DNA from 4 places in the Paenibacillus sp. AN1007 genome. Region 1 is predicted to be linked to each of the others. Evidence: riboswitches for the same ligand, from Rfam matches in the RefSeq annotation. Region 1 holds a riboswitch; each other region holds the start of a gene.
What was found. Region 1 has a riboswitch for thiamine pyrophosphate ahead of thiM (hydroxyethylthiazole kinase). Riboswitches for the same ligand answer to the same signal wherever they lie in the genome.
Positions count from the first base shown of each region.

Region 1 (5,082 bases):
GCATAATAGCATCTTTCACATTGGAAATATTGGAGTTATCCAGCGTCATGTTGACTGCAAAGGTTGTGCCTCCATTTTGCCGAACCAGCTTGCCGATATCATCGGCACGGAAGTTTTTGATGTTAATGGTGCCTGCTGCATTGATCTGAAACACTTTATCGTATGCCTTGTATGCGGCACCACCTGTAATGTTCACTGTTCCTGATGATTTTAGTGTTAACGCATCCTCGCCTACATCCTGCCATACCACATTTGAGATGTTACAGCTGCCATAACAATGCACACCATCTGCTGCTGGCGCACCGAGGATGACATTTTTCAGGGTAGCGCCTGCTTCGAGCCGGAAGACCGGCTTTTGATTTTCTGCCTGAGAACCATCACCCAGTGTAGACGGGTTGGCTACAAAGGTTTTTCCCTGTCCATCATACGTTGTGCCCTTAGGTACAACAATCGTTGAATTTACAACCGTTGGCGCAGCCGCCGCAGGCATAACACCAAATATGGAAGCAACCAGACCAGCGGACAACAACAGCGTTAACATCTTTTTCATCATCAACATCCTCCCTATAATTTAAATGGATTTGTCTGCAAGCCGCAGGCTTGTCTCACGGAACCGCAGCAGTAAGCACTGCCCGGAACCTGTCTTAATCCTACATAAAAAGGAAGATTACAGGAATAATCCCTGGATCACATTTACATTCCCCGGCATAAAAACGGATCGAACTGTATTTATCATCATATTCCATTCCGATGATATGTACCGATATTAACTTGGTATATGCTGTTTTTTACCGTCCTAATTACCATCAAGTTCATCAAAAAAGACTCTATCGTCTGCTTGCAGACAGTAGAGTCTTGGAGTATCTTATTCCTTTTTCGGCAGATCAGTCCTGATCTCGTGTAATCCATCCTGCTATTCTAACTCTTGTCTCAGGCTCCGGCTCCGAACCGCTGACGGTACCCACACTTGCGGCATAATTCCTCTACAGCCTCACGTTTAGAGAAACCGTACACCAGATTGTTCGCACGCTCTCCATCCACAATTTCCGAGAAAGACTTCTCATGGATGTTACCCAGGTTAATAACACCCTCTCCATCCAGACAGCAGGGAACGACGGTTCCGTCCACCAGCACAGCGGCCTGACTGCGCAGTGCATGGCAGAAGCCCCTACCATCATCTTCAGGTGCATCCAGACTTGGCCACTGGAATTCATGATCCTGATTCAGGTACACATTCGGCGCGATTTTTATGCCGCTGCCTGGAACGACTTTTTCCTCAATCCGGAAGTCCAGATTGAATTCACGCTCCAGCACCTCCAGCGTCTCTCGGTTTCGATTCCTCTGTGCATTCGTAAAGTTGTCCTGTGTCAGATTCCATAATCGAAACGAGACAATGACATTATGTTTCACGGCTTCACGTACAAAAGTCAAAATGTTACGCAGATATCCGTCACGGTCGGTAGAGCCTTCATGACCGTCGAAGCTGTGCAGCGAGAAATTCATCTGTCTCAGTGCAGGTTTACCTATCAATTTATGCTGTGTTTTCGGCAGCAGTGTACCGTTCGTTGTAATGTTTACTTTGAATCCTTTGGCATGGGCGGAGTCCAGCAGCACGTCAATTTTGGGATGCAGCAGCGGTTCCCCTTTGACGTGCAGGTAGATGTGTTTGGTGTGCGGTTTGATCTGATCCAATATATTATTAAAGACTTCAGGGTCGATAAATCCTTTGGCACGCTTCGTTTGTGGACAAAAGCTGCATGCCAGATTACAGATGCTCGTAATTTCAATGTATACTTTCTTGAACGTTTTCAACTCAGGGTCCCCATTCTGCCGGGAGGAACACATGTCCTGCCCTCATTCGTAATACGGCCGTATGGGCCAATCTCCATTATATCGGGTTAATGAACGAAGGTAAATCCGAATAACGAATCAAGATAAACCAAATTATTCAGAAACATCTTCTTTTTCTGCGCAGCTTTCAACGTATTCACAGTCAGCCAGTCCTCTTTACATTATGGCAGGATGTGATATAGACTGGGGACATAACTCCATATTTTGCACAATACACTAGGGGAGCCTTACGGCTGAGACGAATCGTTATATTCGGACCCTTTGAACCTGATCTGGATTATACCAGCGGAGGGAAGTGAGCAGCCTTTATGAATAGTGGATTCTCCCTAGTTGTTAAGGGGAACCATCACCATAGTTACAACTGGAAGCCCTGCTCATTTCTCCGGAAATGGGTGGGGCTTTTTTTATATTCCATCGCAAAGGAACCGGACGATTATCTTCTCTATTCCCAACGTGCAAATGGATGTCACATGATTCACCATCATCAGATCATTTTAGATCAAGGAGGAAATTGCGATGTCATATCTTCAACGTGTACGTACACTCAATCCTTTGATTCATAACATTACCAACCTTGTGGTTGCTCCTTTTACTGCAAATGGTCTGCTTGCCCTTGGTGCCTCTCCGTTCATGGCTTATGCTCATGAAGAAGCCGCTGATGCTGCCCGTATGGCTGGAGCAGTCGTTCTGAACATTGGCACATTGGATGAAAGAGTTGTTCAGTCGATCCTGCTGGCCGGGAAGTCTGCCAATGCACATCATGTACCTGTTGTACTTGATCCGGTTGGTGCGGGAGCAACCGCTTATCGCACCGATACGGTGCAGAAGCTGGTTCGTGAGCTTCGTCTCACTGTGCTGCGCGGTAATGCTGCCGAGGTGGCCCATGTCATTGGGGTGCCGTGGAATATCAAAGGTGTGGATGCCGGAACTGGAGAGGGTGACCGGATTGACATTGCGGAGCGCGCTGCACAGCGGCTGGGCTGCATTATCGTCATTACAGGTCAGTACGATGTTATTACGGACGGGTATCAAACATTTCTGACCAGCAACGGACATGCTTTACTCACCCAAGTGACAGGCGCAGGCTGCCTTCTAAGCTCGGTGATTGGTGCTTTCGCTGCCGCTGCCGCACCAGGAGATGATTTACTGCACAGTGTGACCGAGGCAGCTGCCTTTTATGGTGTTTCCGCTGAACGGGCTGCAGCTCGAACAGCTCATCAGGGCCCTGGCAGCTTCCAGATGGAATTTCTAAATCAATTAGCACAGGTGACACCTGAACTGCTCTCGGAGCACGCGCAGATTCGCCAGATTCGGGGAGGTGTACGATGAACATTACGCAGGCATTAACGATTGCAGGTTCTGATAACGGTGGCGGTGCCGGAATTCAGGCTGATCTCAAAACCTTCCAGGAGCTTGGTGTATACGGAATGACGGTGATTACTGCGATCGCTGCACAGAACACTATGGGTGTGCAGGGCGTATTTCCCATCAGTTATGAAGGCATAGCCCAGCAGCTCGATTCAACGGGAGAAGACTTTCAGCCGCGTGCGGTCAAGACAGGCATGCTGTATAGTGCCGAGATTATTCGTCTTGTCGCGGCAAAATGGCAGCAGTTCGGCTGGACCAATCTGGTGATCGATCCGGTGATGGTAGCTAAAGGCGGTGCACCTCTCCTCCAGCAGGAGGCGGTGCAGGCACTTGTTGAGGAGCTGATGCCCCATGCCCTGCTCACAACACCTAACATCCCGGAAGCTGAACTGCTTACGGGTATGAACATAACCAATCTGAACGAACGCGAAGAAGCTGCAAAACAATTGGTACAGATGGGCACAACGTATGCCCTGATCAAAGGAGGACATGAGACTGGTAGCGGAACGGTAGTGGATGTTCTGTACGACGGGCAGTCCTTTCATTACCTGGAGAACCTGCGTGTAATGACACGTCATACGCACGGAACCGGCTGCACCTTCTCTGCTGCCATTACGGCCGAACTGGCCAAGGGTTCTTCTGTTCTGGCTGCCGTTACAACCGCGCGAGCCTTCATTCAGGCAGCCATTGAAGATGAGCTGGGATTCGGGGCCGGGCACGGACCGACGAATCACTTCGCGTACCAGCGCAGACAGCGAGGTGCATGCTGATGCGTAGATGGGATACGGAAGCGGTACGCCGTGCGCTGCAGTTGTATTTGGTGATGGGCAGCGTCAATACGACGCGTGACCCGGTGGAGGTGCTGCGCCAGGCGATCGCTGGCGGCATCACGCTGTTCCAGTTCCGCGAGAAGGGAACTGGCGCCCTGACAGGCGAAGCCCGAACAGCGCTTGCGCTGCGGCTTCGCGAGGTGTGCAGCCAGCACGGGATACCGTTCATCGTGAACGATGATGTGGAGCTGGCTGTGGCTGTAGAGGCCGACGGTGTACACGTCGGTCAGGACGATGCGGACGCGGCGCTGGTGCGCGCCCGCATTGGCGAAGGGCGGATGCTTGGCGTATCCGCCCACTCCGCCCTTGAAGCCCGCCTTGCCGTGCAGGCGGGCGCAGACTATCTTGGCATCGGGCCAATGTACCCGACGCGCTCCAAAGCGGATGCCCACGCTGTGCTGGGCCCCGCCGGGATGGCGGAACTGCGCGCCGCAGGCATCGCGGTTCCGGTGGTTGGTATCGGCGGCATTACGCCCGATACCGCGGCCGCCGTGATGGCGGCTGGAGCCGACGGCGTCGCCGTCATCTCCGCCATCGCGGGCGCGGCCGATGTGCACGCAGCGGCTGCACAGCTCGCCGCGATCCTGCGCAGGGAGCAGGCATAGCCGTGCTCCCTGCCCGAGAATGCAAAGGCTGCAGCCACTCGGTCTGCAGCCTTTGCATTCTTGTTTTATTCTTCTCCTCCTTTGCCTTGTTCTGCAAACTACACATCCTCCTGCATCATTTTTCATCCTTATCCTTCCGCAAACAGTTCATCCTGCAGCGCACCATATCTCCTTCTGTATCCTTTAAATCCTTTCACCTTTCTCACCTTCTTCCCACCTTGCATCACGCACATATCTATTTCATCCCCCACCCCTCCATCCCAAGCATATTTAATATATAAATCATTTCTGTTATAAAGCTTCACATTTACAAAACATTATCTTTTAATTACTATGAATATAAAAGTCTCTTCACGAAATAACCTATATAATAAAAGGGAGTGAGTTTATGGATCAGATCGATAGAAACATCCTGTTCCATATGGAAA
Region 1 is NZ_CP159992.1:4,818,887-4,823,968, forward strand. Features, by position in the region: gene ABXS70_RS21695 (pectate lyase) at 1-550, opposite strand, end outside; gene ABXS70_RS21700 (radical SAM/SPASM domain-containing protein) at 931-1,812, opposite strand; TPP riboswitch at 2,060-2,162, shown strand; gene thiM (hydroxyethylthiazole kinase) at 2,368-3,180, shown strand; gene thiD (bifunctional hydroxymethylpyrimidine kinase/phosphomethylpyrimidine kinase) at 3,177-3,989, shown strand; gene thiE (thiamine phosphate synthase) at 3,989-4,654, shown strand; gene ABXS70_RS21720 (winged helix-turn-helix transcriptional regulator) at 5,043-5,082, shown strand, end outside.

Region 2 (5,082 bases), 480 kb from region 1:
ACTCGGCGATGATGGCGCCCATCACGCTGTATGTCGCAGCGATTTTGATGCCCGAGAATATGGACGGCAGAGCGTGGGGAAGCTCCAGCTTCCAGAAGATATGACGGCGCTTCGCACCCGCCATACGCATATAGTTCATCATGGCAGCATCGGTGCGTGTCAGCCCATCCATGGCCGCAACGGCCACTGGAAAGAAGCAGACCAGAATGATCGTAATCAGCTTGGGCAGCAGGCCGAAGCCGAACCAGATCAGCAGAAGCGGTGCGAGCGCGATGGTCGGAATATTTTGACTAAGAATAAGCAGTGGATACAAGGCCGATTTGAGAAAAGGGATCAGATGCAGCACCATTGCAATCAGCAGACCAACGGCCGTACCTGCCGCAAAACCGATGAGTGTTAACTGAATTGTTGCAGAAGCGTGCATGCCAAGTCGATCGGCTTGAGAAGCTGCTTCATGGGCAATGTCAGAGGGTGCAGGCAGCATCCATTTCTCAATATGGAACAGGGAGACCGCCCCCTGCCATATCGCAATAAAGAGAATAACCGCCACAAAGGGCGGCCATACACTTTTGAAATAGGAAGACATTAGCGGTATTTCTCCGTCAGCGTATCCATGCTGAATCCGTCTGGACTATGTGCAATTTTGATCTGTGAGATAATGCTTGGGCTGCCAGCTTCCACGAGTACTTCGTGCATTTTACGGACAACCTCCAGCAGCTCCTCCAGTTCGCCTTCCATGGTAGTGTCGAGTGCATTGACCTGATATTTCAGGCCGGATTGCTGAATCACTTCGATGGCACGGTCTACGTATGGATAGGAGTTCTCGCCGTTCGGCGTTTTGGGAATAACTTGAATGCTGAGTAATGTACTTGCCATGAGAGATCAAAACTCCTTTTCGGGTGTATTTAAAATAAGAAGTTGATGTAGAAGGGGGAACTCGGCGAACCTTATAGACGATCGCTTTGCTTTTTTAAGTTCTTTCCTCTTCGTTCAAACGTGTAAATATCATATTTCAGTGTTACATTTAGATTCATTTTATTGTGGTAAAAACTCGTTCGTATAGGCTTTCGTTACATCAATCTTTTTATCCAGCAGTTTCTTGCTGAACATCCAGTCGGTGTAGTTTTTCCATACGTCTTCCTTTTGTTCACCCCAGCGCGGTGCATCATCCTTATATTTCGGGCTGAGCCATTTCTGGCTTGCCACTACTAATTCCTTGTCCAGATCGGGTACAGCTTTAATCAAAATATTCGCTGCTTCTTCAGGGTGATCAATCGCATATTGGTATCCTTCAGAAGTGGCCTTCAGGAAAGCTTTCACCAGTTCAGGGTCCTTCTGAATCGTTTGCTCGTTGGTTACAAGCACAGGGGTGTAATAGTCCAGCGCTTTGGCATAATCCTTCACATATAACATGTCAATCGGCTCCCCGCGCAGTTCAGCCTCAATTCCTGTCCAAGCGTAGAAGATCCAGGCAAAATCAATGTCCCGTTTCACGGCTGTGAAGAAATCGGCATCGCCCATGTTAATGTTTTTAACTTTGGATACATCAGCACCTTCGCCCTCCATAATGGACTGCATCACGGCTTCTTCTACCGGAGAACCCCAGCCGCCGTAAGTTTTACCTTCAAAGTCTTTGGGGGATTTGATCTTGCGATCTACCGGAGCGGCAAAACCGGATGTATTATGCTGAATAACTGCTGCAATGGACACCAGTGGAACATCCTGCGTGCGGGCCTGAGTTACACTCTCCTGGTAGCTGACGCCAAACGGCACTTCACCCGAGGCAACCATCGTATCTGCACCGCCGGCACCTGGTTGTACAATCTCTACATTCAAGCCAGCAGCTTTATAAAAACCCTGATCCACTGCTGCGTACAGACCGGTATGATTCGTATTAGGCGTCCAGTCGAGCACGACCTTCACATCTTTCAGTGCAGCGCCACTGTCATCGTTCGTTTTCCCTGAACTGGCCGCACCTTTCTGCTCAACTGGAGCCGTTTCTTTGCCACCACATGCAGCTGCGGTTATCAGCAGTACACACATGAGTAACAATCCCATTGTTTTACGCCATTTCATCGTGTTTCTCTCCTTCGGTATGTCCGGCCTATGGCACGGGGTACTCCTTGGCTTCATATCCAATCCCTTTGCATAAATCGACGAATTTATACTTGCAGGTTGTCCGAATAACGTCATTTTTCTGTTTCTGTTTGTCCATAGAAAACAAAAAAAGCGCCCCGTAATCCGGGACGCGTGCAGGCGTGAGAGAATGGCTTTCAGCTTATGGCTGTGCCGTTGCAATATACTCCGATTCCTACGCTGGCATGATCCAGATCAGGTCTAAGGGTTAGTATCTTGATGGGATACACTCTCAGCCGGCCAATTCCGACTCCCCTGGGAAACTATGAAGTTACGGGCATTACTAGGTGTAATTATAGGCGAGTAAAGGGAGTGTGTCTAGGGTGTGTCTTGAAAACTACTGAAGTGCATCTTTTACCGCCTTTTCGCCCCCTGCTTCGTCACTTTCCCTTGACGTGCCCCGGCACGCCTGCGGAAAACTTCCTAGCTTGGAACGAAAATTTAGCAAAATTGGCTTCCTTCAGCGTTTTCAGACACACCCTAGTCAACAAATCGTTCACATAATGTTCACTTATGTAAGGGTGGTCACAATCTCTATAATGATCCCAGTACAGAAAGGATGAGTATATTGCCAGGAAGCAAGAAAGAACAAGTTATTTTTGGACTTATGATGTGTACGGGAATGGTCGTCGTCATGATGACCTTCAATCTATGGCACACGGGAATGTTAAGCGAGATGTCTGCGATGCAGATGCTGCTGCAATTCGTAATCTGTTTTGTCATCGCTTTTGTGGTGGAGTCGTTCATCGTTGGACCTGCAGCGAGAAAAATGGCCTTTTCCATCCCTTTTGCGAGATCCAGTAGAATCAAAGGGATCGTTACCATGTCCTTTTTTATGGTTGTCGGGATGGTTTTGATCATGTCTCTATATGGGATTATGACAGCCTATGCAGCTGATCAGTTAGACGGAGCATCTGTGTTCGGCGCATATTTTCATACGATTGCTCGTAACATTAGTCTGGCTTTACCGTATCAGTTGATCGTATTGGGGCCGCTAGTACGGTATGTATTTGGCAAGTTGTTCAAAGGACAAGCAGCCGTTGTATCCGTTTAATTCATTTTAATAGTCACGAAGGAGTATTTCCTGGGCAATGGCTAATTGCGTTCCCTTAAGAAGTTCTAGCGTAAGCCACCCAATATAAAATACCAATTATAACAGCGGCTATAATAATCGTGGTGATAATCCCGCTCATCCAAGTACCTCGCTGAGCTTGGTGGGCAAGTTCGTCTGCTCTTCGTTTGGCAGCTTCGGCCTCTTGTGAGTTCAAAGGGTTAGGACTCATATTCATAAAGCAACAACTCCTCATCTGTAGTCTGATCAAACCATAGTGCAGTTTGTTTACAGGAAAACCATCCAACTTGAGATCGATTACTCGAATAATTGCTTAATCGAAGCTAAAGACATAACGATGCTAATTGCAAGAAGGAAAATACCTCGGAATTTGATACGGATGATGTCGGATTGCATTAACTCGTCTTTATTACGGTTGAATGGCCATGAATCCGGTATGATCAGGGCTCTGGTTCCAAAGACGAATCCGATTAAACTAATCAACAGAAAGACGATGAAGTAAAACATAAGCTCACCCCTTGAGGTTTTAGAAGTTATTTCAATTTTACTTGATCCAGCTTTGTAAAGATACGTAAGTGGGCATTGTAATGATTCAGGATTTGGACAAACGGATGAAGAAAGCTCCATCATTTATTGAAATGGGATATCTATCAGTTGCATTTATATTCTGTCTTCGTATATACTGAGTAACACAATTGCAGATCGGATCATGCCGTTGAAGAGAATCCAACTCGGAGGCGTTTTCGCCAGGGAGCGAATTGAAACTTTCCCAAGTTAACCGGAACCGCCCGTTATCGCGGACCAAGAGGCTGAATCAGGGATATTTATACGGATTCGGCAAGTTGGGTGGCACCGCGAGCAGAGCGCTCCTCGTCCCAAGGGATGAGGGCGCTCTTTGTATTTTTTTAGCCAAAGGAGACGGTGACCATGTTAGATATGAAGTGGGTTCGGGCACATGCAGAAGAGGTTCAGGCCGCAGCAGACGGGAAAAAGATCAAGATTGATATTGCCGCGTTGATACAGCGGGATGACGAGCGCAAAGTGCTTCTGCAGCATACAGAAGAAGGACGCCGCCTGCGCAATACACTGTCGGCAGATATCGGGAAACTTATGCAGACAGGTGAGCGTGAGCAGGCGGAGAACATGAGGGCGAAGGTAAAACAGCTTAATAAACAGCTTGAGCAGGAGGAAGCGAAACTTGCGCAGATTCAGGAAGAAGTGACCCGATTGCAGTGGCTGGTTCCAAATGTCGTGTCGCCAGATACTCCTGTGGGCAGATCGGATGAAGATAATGTAGAGCTGCGCCGAGTGGGGGATCTTCCAGTGTTTGAATACGCCGCAAGAGACCATGTGGAACTTGGAGAAATGCATGAACTCATTGATATTCCGCGCGGCGTGAAGATCGGCGGCACTCGAAGTTATGTATTAAAGGGTGCTGGCCTGATGCTGCACCGGGCTGTACAGCAGCTTGCGCTGGATCTGCTGCTGAAGCAGGGTTTCACACCTATGGAGGTTCCGCTCATGGTCAGAGAGGACGCTTTGGTGAACACTGGATTCTTCCCGACAGGCCGAGATCAGGTGTATGAGCTGCAGGGTGAGGACAAATGGCTTGTCGGTACATCGGAGGTACCGCTGGTTTCGTATTATGCGGATGAGGTCATTGATGTGAAGCAGCCGGTGAAGCTGGCAGCCGTATCGACGTGTTTTCGCAGTGAAGTAGGGTCGGGTGGACGTGATGTGCGGGGATTGTACCGTGTGCATCAGTTTGCCAAGGTGGAGCAGGTCATCCTGTGCGCGCCGGATGCGGTGGAATCGGAACGTATGCTGCAGGAGATTACGGAACATGCGGAGGAACTGCTGCAGCTGCTTGAACT
Region 2 is NZ_CP159992.1:5,300,537-5,305,618, reverse strand. Features, by position in the region: gene ABXS70_RS23755 (ABC transporter permease) at 1-586, opposite strand, end outside; gene ABXS70_RS23750 (MTH1187 family thiamine-binding protein) at 586-876, opposite strand; gene ABXS70_RS23745 (ABC transporter substrate-binding protein) at 1,036-2,076, opposite strand; TPP riboswitch at 2,291-2,403, opposite strand; gene ABXS70_RS23740 (hypothetical protein) at 2,696-3,190, shown strand; gene ABXS70_RS23735 (hypothetical protein) at 3,246-3,404, opposite strand; gene serS (serine--tRNA ligase) at 4,136-5,082, shown strand, end outside.
Region 2: it holds a riboswitch for thiamine pyrophosphate, as region 1 does, so the genes downstream of both, ABXS70_RS23745 (ABC transporter substrate-binding protein) here and thiM (hydroxyethylthiazole kinase) in region 1, are expected to answer to the same signal.

Region 3 (5,082 bases), 270 kb from region 1:
GTGGTAGAGTGTATCCGGCTCCAGCAGGAAAGTGCTGTCCAGAATCATGGCATTCACTTCATCGGTCAGCAGCCCAGTCTGCAGGGCGGTTCCGGCTCCCATAGAGAAACCCCAGACAACCAGTTCCTGTGCGCCGCGCTGCTTGGCAAACTGAATCGCTCCGAGCAGCTGCTGGGACTCGGCTTTGCCGCCGGTAGCTACGGCTCTGTTGACCTGAGATGCAAAGCCGTAATCAAACATGACCACATTAAAACCGAGCTGATGTGCATAGTGGGCGAGATCGTACATAGGTACCCATGTTTCCTCTCGGTTCGCTCCATAACCATGGCTGAAAATAATGGTTTTGCCCGTATCAGTGGCAGCGGGAATATACCAGCCCTGCATTGTTCGGCTGCCGTCCGCTGCGGGGAAGGTAATGTCTTCGTATTTCATATTTTTAGCCTGCATCGGATTCGAAAAGACCGGAGCAACTGTAGGATTCGACAGCACCCAAGCGATATAACCATGTAAGGCAATAAAACAAAACAACAGGAAAAAAACAACGGAGAGCAGCAGCGCTACGACAATATGTTTGAACCGGATCAGCCTCGGTGACAATGAAGAGGGCAGATCGGACACTTTGGTATGCAGCGGGGCTTCGCTCTGGGATGTCGGATACATGCACGCCCCTCCTTTAAAATTCGGTTAAAGATTCATTCCGCTGAAGTTAACGGCGATGTTAAAAGAATAACATTTCATATCGTTTATCTCGTACATACTATTATGACATCCTGATCCTAAAGTCACATTTTAGTGATCATAAGTGAAAGGGTTCCTGTCTTTATCGTATGTTCCGATATCATCAAAGTCAATTGATTGACGGCATTTGTTACGCAATTGTTATATAGTTCTTTAGATGTATAGATAACATTTCCATAGCGTGTAATTTACAGGAGATTAAAGCCTTATAAAATGATCATAAATATATATTTTTCCCCTGCCTCGCAGCTATTTTTGGTTTACAGATGAGACCGTTTCTCATATAATTTATGTAACCAAGTTTCATGTGATGAAACATGAGGAGGGCATTATGCCATGGAAGACCGCAAGTTAACCGTCCGTGCTGTCGAACGGGCGCTGGATATATTATTATGTTTTACCACGCGGAGCGATCTTGGACTCACCGAAATTGCCAGCCAGATTGGTCTGCACAAAAGTACGGTGCATCGGTTGATGGCTACGCTGGAGGATAAGGGCTTTGTGATACGCGATGCGGCTACCGAGAAATACCGGCTAGGCATTCGCATCTGGGAATTGTCGGCGCATATGTCGCGCAGCGATGATCCAGCCATTTTGCTGCTGCCTGCGATGGAGCGGCTCCGAGATCGTCTGGGTGAAACTGTGAGTCTTTACCTTCGTGACGGCAGTGAGCGGATTCGTATTCAGGCGGTGCAGAGTGATCAGGCCATTCGGCGTGTTGCACCCGTTGGTGCGAGACTGCCGCTTTCGGTGGGGGCATCCAGCAAAGTGCTGATGGCTTTTGCCGCCGAAGAGGACCGGGAGGAACTGATGAACGGCCCGGAATGGCCGGTGTTTATCGATCCAGCAGTGTATTTGGCGCAGATGGAGGATATTCGGGTGAGCGGTTATGCCACCAGTTATGAGGAACGTGAGCCAGGAGCTGCAGCTGTGTCTGTACCGATTATGGATCGCAAGGGTAATATTGCGGCAGCACTTTCCGTGTCCGGACCGGTCAGCAGGCTCTCACAGGAAACACTGCATGAGTATGCGCCGGTATTGAAAGAAGCAGCTGCGCAAATGGGACTTATGTTGTCATAAGTGTCTGCTGATATTGGTATGTGATGCGGTATCGATATGTTTTATAGAGGGGCAAAGCGGGCTAAAGGGAGCTTTTTCAGCCACCTTCGCCTGAATGTCACACAGATGAGCCGGTCCCTCTGGAATATAAAGGTTGTATTTATATCCAGTTTAAGCTACTCTGTAATGGACGGCCCAGCGGGGCCAGATGAATGTCATCTTTTGATTTGAACGCGGCCTGGTTGCCGCAATACGTTTACGTTACTGGGGGAGTCCGAATTGTCCGGACTGAGACGGGATCGCATGAGATCCCGGACCCTTTGCACCTGATCTGGATCATACCAGCGTAGGGAAGTAATCGGCCATATGATCACATACACCATGGACGTTGTCTATGGACAAATGCTGCATTGCAGCGGTTTGTCCATGCTGCGTGCAGGGTGATGGACATAAGTCGGTTCCTTCGGAACCGGCTTTTTTATATACGGCGGCAAGCAGAGAGTCATTCGTTGTTGTGCTTTACCATCGCGGTACCTTTGGAGTTCTGGGGCAGCCGTTCAGGGCATGTTGATGATGGAAAATAACAACGGAACCATGAAATTACGCTGAACGGATCAGTATAGTAATCTCGGTTCTCGTGCTGCTGTACATAAAAATCTGTCTCTTGGATCTATCGGGCTGCTTGAGCAGGATCACTCCTGCTGTGCTTCTGTGCTTTGGATGTTTTCTGTCAGGTGTGGTCGTTGGAGCTGACGCATTAGTGAGAGAATGCACAAAAGAAGATCACAGAGGAGGAAACAGGAGACATGAGTACACATAACCAAACGGGCAAGCAGATTGGAATAGAGGAATTGGGGAACGATGGCCATCCGGTGGAAAAGAAAACCGGAGCGGCTGGCGGGGTTCAGCCCTTCCCGGGCAGCCGCAAAGTGTACATTCAGGGCTCACGACCGGACATAGCTGTACCGGAGCGTGAAATTGCCCTGCATGACACGAATACTCCCCAAGGGGTGGAGCATAATGAGCCGCTGCGTGTCTACGATACGAGCGGCCCGATGACCGATCCCGAATTCCAGATGGACATTCGGAAGGGACTGCCTGCGCTCCGAAATCACTGGATCATGGAGCGCGGTGATGTAGAAGCATACGAGGGCCGCGCCGTTAAACCGGAGGATAACGGATTGAAGCCTGGAGGACGGAGAGCTGGAGCGGAGGAATACCCAGGCTTTCGCGGACAGCCGCTGCGTGCTCTGGGTGGGCGCTGCGTTACACAGATGCACTATGCGCGGCAGGGTCTGATTACGCCAGAGATGGAATACGCAGCTATTCGTGAAGGGGTGGAGCCGGAATTTGTACGGCAGGAGCTGGCGAGCGGCCGGGCGATTCTGCCCTCCAACATCAATCACCCGGAGAGTGAGCCGATGCTGATTGGTCGTCATTTTCATGTCAAGATCAATGCCAATATCGGTAATTCTGCTGTATCTTCCTCGATCGAGGAGGAGGTGGAGAAGATGACCTGGGCTGTACGGTGGGGATCGGATACGGTGATGGATCTCTCCACTGGGAAAGACATTCATACCACCCGGGAATGGATCATTCGCAACTCTCCGGTGCCGATTGGTACGGTGCCGCTCTATCAGGCGCTGGAGAAGGTGAATGGCGAGGCGGAAGCCCTCACTTGGGAACTGTATCGGGATACGCTGATTGAACAGGCGGAGCAGGGTGTGGATTATTTTACGATTCATGCCGGCGTGCTGCTGCGTTATATTCCAATGACGGCGAAACGCATGACGGGTATTGTATCGCGTGGCGGGTCGATTATGGCGGCGTGGTGTCTGGCACATCATCAGGAGAATTTTTTGTACACTCATTTTGAAGAAATTTGCGAGATTATGAAAAGGTATGATGTGGCGTTCTCCCTCGGGGATGGACTGCGCCCAGGGAGCATCTACGATGCCAATGACGAGGCACAGATGGCGGAACTGGCAACGCTCGGGGAATTGACGCAGATCGCGTGGAAGCATGATGTTCAGGTCATGATCGAAGGGCCGGGCCATGTGCCGATGCACAAGATCAAGGAGAATGTAGATTTGCAGATGGAAATCTGCCAGGAAGCTCCTTTCTATACACTCGGGCCGCTGACTACTGACATTGCTCCGGGCTATGATCACATTACGTCTGCAATCGGGGCAGCGATGATTGGTTGGTTTGGTACGTCCATGCTCTGCTATGTTACGCCGAAGGAGCATCTCGGGCTCCCAAATAAGGATGACGTGCGCGAAGGGGTAATCGCTTATAAAATAGCTGCTCATGCCGCTGATTTGGCCAAAGGGCATCCACGTGCCCAGCGCCGGGATGATGCACTTTCGAAAGCACGTTTCGAATTCCGCTGGCGGGATCAGTTTAACCTGTCTCTGGACCCGGAACGGGCACTGTCCTACCATGACGAGACACTGCCTGCAGAAGGGGCCAAGGAGGCACATTTCTGCTCCATGTGTGGGCCGAAGTTCTGCAGCATGCGCATCACGCAGGATATCCGCGCTTTTGCCGCAGATCGCGGCTTGAAGGAAGAAGAGGCAGTCGCCGCTGGGATGCAGGCGAAGGCTGAGGAGTATCGGGCACGTTCATAGATTATGACTAATCTGCTGACGTAGACCGTGACTGTTAAGGTAGGTCGTAGATGGCCAGCTGAATAGAGCATAGAATGGTTCAAACTAATAAAAGTGACCCAACAGGCATGTCGAGCCTGAACTTGGGTCACTTTTTTATGTATCGGAGTATGAGAGCAGTGAGCAGTGATGCTGGATTGTTCACTTGAGGCAGTCAACTTCCAACATGACGTAACTAGTCATAATACCCTTTGGCATAGACAGCAGCCGTAGAGAAGCAGAGGTGTTTCATTTCGTCCTGCTGATTTTCGGGCGGCATCTCCAGAAACCACTTCTCCTGCATATCCTGCCGTGTCATCGGCACCGGACGCCACAGAATCAAGCCGATCTGATCGAACTGGAAGCTGCATCCGAGTTCAGGATCTTCCCGGTCATACGGCGATATTTCATCCAACTGCGGAATGAGAACGTCAGCTTCGGTGCCCAGAAGATCGAGTTTACCGAGCATACATTTGAATTCATCGCTCTCATAAAATTCAATAAATTGAGCTTTGCCCTGGGCATCATACTCAACTTTGGGATCAAGGCTGAACGCGTCTGTCTGCTCAACTTCGTTCTGTGTCATCCCCAGCCGGATATCACCGATGGATTGACCTGGTTCTACAGTGAGGTGCTT
Region 3 is NZ_CP159992.1:5,093,532-5,098,613, reverse strand. Features, by position in the region: gene ABXS70_RS22825 (alpha/beta fold hydrolase) at 1-660, opposite strand, end outside; gene ABXS70_RS22820 (IclR family transcriptional regulator) at 1,075-1,818, shown strand; TPP riboswitch at 2,054-2,167, shown strand; gene thiC (phosphomethylpyrimidine synthase ThiC) at 2,604-4,427, shown strand; gene ABXS70_RS22810 (hypothetical protein) at 4,642-5,082, opposite strand, start outside.
Region 3: it holds a riboswitch for thiamine pyrophosphate, as region 1 does, so the genes downstream of both, thiC (phosphomethylpyrimidine synthase ThiC) here and thiM (hydroxyethylthiazole kinase) in region 1, are expected to answer to the same signal.

Region 4 (5,082 bases), 2.7 Mb from region 1:
TTCGATCAATGATACTGGCTTGATGGCTTTTATCCAAGGCATTGCTGCTGGAGATCAAAAAATTAACAATTATGCAATTGGCGGAGGAAGACTGGTTAAAAGAACAGCAGTTGTTGGCGGAATGGATTCCGCAACAGGCATTAAATATCATTATCCTGCGACCTGTAATCCCGGTTTTCGTGCGGAGGAGGTATTTACGACTGCAAAGCAGGCAGCAGCGAGAGGGTATTTTGAGTATAACTGCTCTGCCCATTTTTCATTACTTTCAGAAAACACAGAATCTGTGCTAGAATAGGGGTTTGAAACGTGAACTAAAGTAATGTAAATAGATAGGAGCAGCCTCATCTTATGAGTTTATTGTCAGTAGAGAACGTCAGTCACAATTTTGGAGACCGAACGTTATTTAAAAATGTTTCTTTTCGTCTGCTTGCCGGAGAACGTGTAGGTCTAGTCGGAGCTAATGGCGCCGGGAAATCAACATTAATGAATATCCTTACAGGAAAACTTCTTAAAGACAGCGGTAAAGTAGAGTGGACGCCGAAAGTTCGTTATGGATATCTGGATCAACACACCAAGTTAACACCAGGTAGGACGATTCGAGATGTGCTTAAAGATGCGTTTCTGCCGCTGCTGGAATTGGAAAAGGAAATGATGGCCATCACCGACCAGATGGCCGATGCAGACGCGGACAAGCTGGAGCAGCTGCTCGAAGAAATGGGCGAGATCCAGGAACAGCTGGAACAGGGCGATTTTTATTTAATTGATGTCAAAGTGGAAGAGATGGCTAATGGTCTGGGATTGAATGCCATTGGGCTGGATCGTGATGTTGCTGCACTTAGCGGCGGACAGCGTACGAAGGTACTTCTTGCCAAGTTATTACTGGAGAAGCCTACTGCGTTGTTGTTGGATGAGCCGACAAACTATCTGGATGTAGAGCATATTGAATGGCTGACACGATATTTGAGAGACTATCCGCATGCATTTTTGCTGATCTCCCATGATACGGAGTTTATGAATGAAGTTGTGAATGTCATCTACCATCTGGAGTTTGCCAAATTGACGCGTTACGCTGCCAATTATGAGAAATTCCTGGAAATGGCGGATATGCAAAAAGCGCAGCACATTGATGCTTATGAGAAGCAGCAGGAGTATATCAAAAAGCAGGAAGATTTCATTCAGCGGAACAAGGCCAGAGCTTCGACCTCAGGACGGGCGAAGAGCCGGGAGAAACAACTTGGTAAGATTGACCGGATTGATCGTCCGGATGAAGCGGCAAAACCAACATTCAAATTCAAGGATGCCCGGGCGAGCAGTAAAACCGTTTTTGAAGGTATTGATTTTGAAATTGGTTACACATACCCGCTGCTGCCGAAAATGACAATGACGATAGAACGTGGAGAAAAGATTGCTATTGTTGGTTGTAATGGTGTTGGTAAATCGACACTTCTCAAGACCATTCTGGGTAAGATTGCGCCAATCAGCGGCAAAACATTTCTGGGAGATTATCTGGAGACAGCCTATTTCGAACAGGAAGTGCGTGCCGAAAACATTACACCGATCGATGATGTTTGGAATGAATTTTCACATCTGACACAGAACGAAGTGCGAGGGCATCTTGCACGCTGTGGTCTCAAAAATGAGCACATCACTCGCCCTCTTAATATGCTGAGCGGAGGAGAGCAGGCTAAAGTCCGATTGTGTAAACTGCTGATGCGGGAAAGCAACTGGGTTTTGTTTGATGAGCCGACGAACCATCTGGATGTCACCGCAAAAGCTGAGCTGCAGCGTGCATTGAAAGAGTATAAAGGAACCGTTTTGCTTGTATCGCACGAACCGGATTTTTACGAAGACTGGGTTACCAAAACGTGGAATGTAGAAGAGTGGTCCGAAAATGCACGATGACAAAAAAATTCGACTGTGGTAATATAGGCTACAACTTCATATGAACACTAGGGGGGCCGCACGAGCGGCTGAGATGGAAGAATGCGATTCCGGACCCTTTGCACCTGATCTGGATCATACCAGCGTAGGGAAGTGGCGCGTTTCAGCAAAAACGACAGTAAGTGATCCTCCAAAATATGAACAGGATCTCTACACTGCAGGTGATGCAGGCTTTCGATACCGGGCTAATAGTTAATGGGTATTTTAACTGTTAACAGGTATAACTGCATTTTCGTTATTGAACTGAATCTTTGTTTATACGCAGCCGCTCCCCTACGGGAGCGGCTTTTTTGATTTTTTATTAATATTTTTGGTTTCCGTATAAGCGATGTGAGGAGGGAGAACAAAGCTGCGTACAGTAAAATGCGAGAATGAAGCAGGGAGATTACGTGAGCAGATGAAGGAATTAGCCGAGCAGAAGAAATACCAACCGCAGAAGTTGGAAGAGAGCTTTAGACGGAGGTGTGAACAAGATCACTGCTCTTTTGAGCTGCATGCTGTATCCACAAATAAAGGGGAACAAGCGGCCATGCTGCGGGCAGCCAAGGAAATATGGCCTTGGGTGGATTATATTCACATCCGGGAAAAGCATCTCACGCTGCAGCAGCGGTTCAACTGGGCCAAGCAGATGGCAGCGTCCGGTATTCCAGCATCTCACATTGTAATAAATGGTGCGAATCCGTCGGAGTCCAGCCCCTTTTATCAAGGTGTGCATTGGAGTCGGGAGATGCTGCATAAGGCAGGAGTGGAGATGGCAGCCTGGCATCAGCATGATGTCCGAATGAGATTAGGCATATCCGTGCATTCCGCCGAGGAGGCGAGAATCGCTGAAGAGTTTGGAGCAGATTACCTTTTTTTCGGCCATGTGTACGCGAGTCAGAGCAAACCGGATACAGCACCAAGGGGATTGGCCGTATTGGCAGAGGTATGTTCAAGTGTTCGCGTGCCTGTTATCGCGATCGGAGGTATACAGCCAAGCCATATTCAGGCTGTCCGGTCATCTGGAGCCAGGGGGGCCGCTGTAATTTCAAGTATTTTAAAACATGAAAGCCCAGCCTATGCTGCCGCTCTTTTCAAACAAGCTGTGGAAGCCGGAATGTGAATGGTCGACAGCCAAGGAGATGTACAGCTGCGAAGTTAAGGAGATGAGAACGTGGAACAGAAAAGTATGAATCAATCTGAGGAGGCTTTCCCCTCATCGAGTAAATACGATAACCCTGAGCTTGACTCCATATGTAAACCATCAACTGAACCGTCAGAAGCTTTCCAAGCAGAAACCATTATTATTGGCGGGGGAATTATCGGCTGTGCGATTGCTTTTGAACTGGCATCCAGAGGCAGGGAAGTACTGCTTCTCGAACAGTCCGAGATTGCGAGTGGGAGTTCAGGTGCAGCCGCTGGTATGCTTGCAGCAGATAGTGAGGATTTTGCCCATCCTCTTATTGCACGGGCGGCGCGCGACAGCAGAGAACTGCTGCATCACCAAAAAGAGCAGCTGTACGCTCTTACAGGAATGGAGATAGGTCTTAGGCACACCGGTTTTATCACACCTTTTCGTTCCTATAGTGAGCTGAGTCGCTGCAAAGATAAACAAAATAATTCATCAGTTAAGAATCAGCTTTGGTGGGACAGAAGCACTGTGGAGCGGGAAGCGGCATGGCTGAACCGGGATGTGTACGGAGCTTATTACAGACCTTTGGAGAGCGAAGTGCTGCCTGTGTCGCTGACCAGAGCTTATGCGAGGGCAGCTCACATGATGGGAGCGCGGATTTGGGAAGGTGTGCAGGACATTCGTCTCGTTGTAAATAACAATGGAGTGCAGGGCGTGGCAGCTGCCAAGCGAGAGATAACCTGCAAACATGTGATTGTGGCTGCTGGATTACATGGAGAGCAGCTGATGAGTCAGGTAGGGGTAGCTCTGCCATCGTGTCCGGTGAAAGGAGAAATAGCCGCAATCCGATTTTCGGCAGAACAAGCAGGATATAGACCTGATCGTACAATCTATGCAGAAGACGTTTACGTTGTTCCCAAAGCCAACGGAGAAGTATGGATCGGTGCAACCAGTCTGCCTGGCCGAACAGATCGCAGTGTGTCTGCACATAGCGTTCAACGGCTGCTCACTGCGGCAGGTTATTGGGTTCCGGGAGTCAAGGAAGCGGAATTTTTGCGTGCATGGGCAGGAGTGAGACCTTCTACACCTGATGGGCTGCCGTATATCGGTCAATGTGAACAAGTTCCCGGCTTGTACGCTGCATATGGACATTTTCGGAATGGGATTTTACTTAGTGCGATAACCGGTCGCTGGATCGCGGATATGCTGGAAGGCAAAAGTGCGGAAGAGATGGGAATTGAAGCATTATCGCCTGAGCGATTGAACAGAAAGGGTGTTGTGCTGTGAACATCATCGTGAACGGTCAGAAGATGGAGATTGACGATGAACTAAATCGAGTGGATAAATTACTGCAATCGTTCAACCTGCAGGTGAAAACGGTAGTTGTGGAGTTAAATCGCAGTATTTTGACCAAGGATCATCATGAGATAACAATGTTAAGAGAAGGCGATCGCATTGAGATTGTTCACTTTGTAGGTGGCGGTTAATCATTATAGACAGGGGATGCGTGGAACATGTTAACTATCGGAAAATATTCGTTTGAATCGAGACTGCTGCTCGGAACAGGGAAATTTTCAGACCTGGAGATTCAAGGCCAGGCTGTAGAAGCTTCGGGTACGGAGGTGCTTACCTTTGCCGTACGTCGTCTGAATTTGGAGGAAACGGAGAAAAAACACTTTCTGGATACGTTAGATTTGAGCAAATACACACTGCTGCCCAATACTGCGGGTGCATCAACGGCAGAAGAAGCTGTAAGAATTGCTGAGCTTGCGCGGGCTTCGGGACTTTGTGATATGATAAAAGTCGAAGTCATCGGTGACGGAATAACGTTACTTCCAGATCCGATCGAAACGTACAAGGCCTGCAGTATTTTGCTGGAAAAGGGATTCACCGTACTGCCTTATATTTCGGATGACGTTATCCTGGCTAAACGGCTGCAGCTGCTGGGCGTACATGCAGTCATGCCTGGGGCTTCTCCTATTGGTGCGGGTAGAGGCATTATTAACCCGTATAATCTGGAAATCATCATA
Region 4 is NZ_CP159992.1:2,089,543-2,094,624, forward strand. Features, by position in the region: gene ABXS70_RS09530 (hypothetical protein) at 1-295, shown strand, start outside; gene ABXS70_RS09535 (ABC-F family ATP-binding cassette domain-containing protein) at 349-1,902, shown strand; TPP riboswitch at 1,942-2,050, shown strand; gene ABXS70_RS09540 (thiamine phosphate synthase) at 2,339-3,043, shown strand; gene thiO (glycine oxidase ThiO) at 3,095-4,339, shown strand; gene thiS (sulfur carrier protein ThiS) at 4,336-4,539, shown strand; gene ABXS70_RS09555 (thiazole synthase) at 4,567-5,082, shown strand, end outside.
Region 4: it holds a riboswitch for thiamine pyrophosphate, as region 1 does, so the genes downstream of both, ABXS70_RS09540 (thiamine phosphate synthase) here and thiM (hydroxyethylthiazole kinase) in region 1, are expected to answer to the same signal.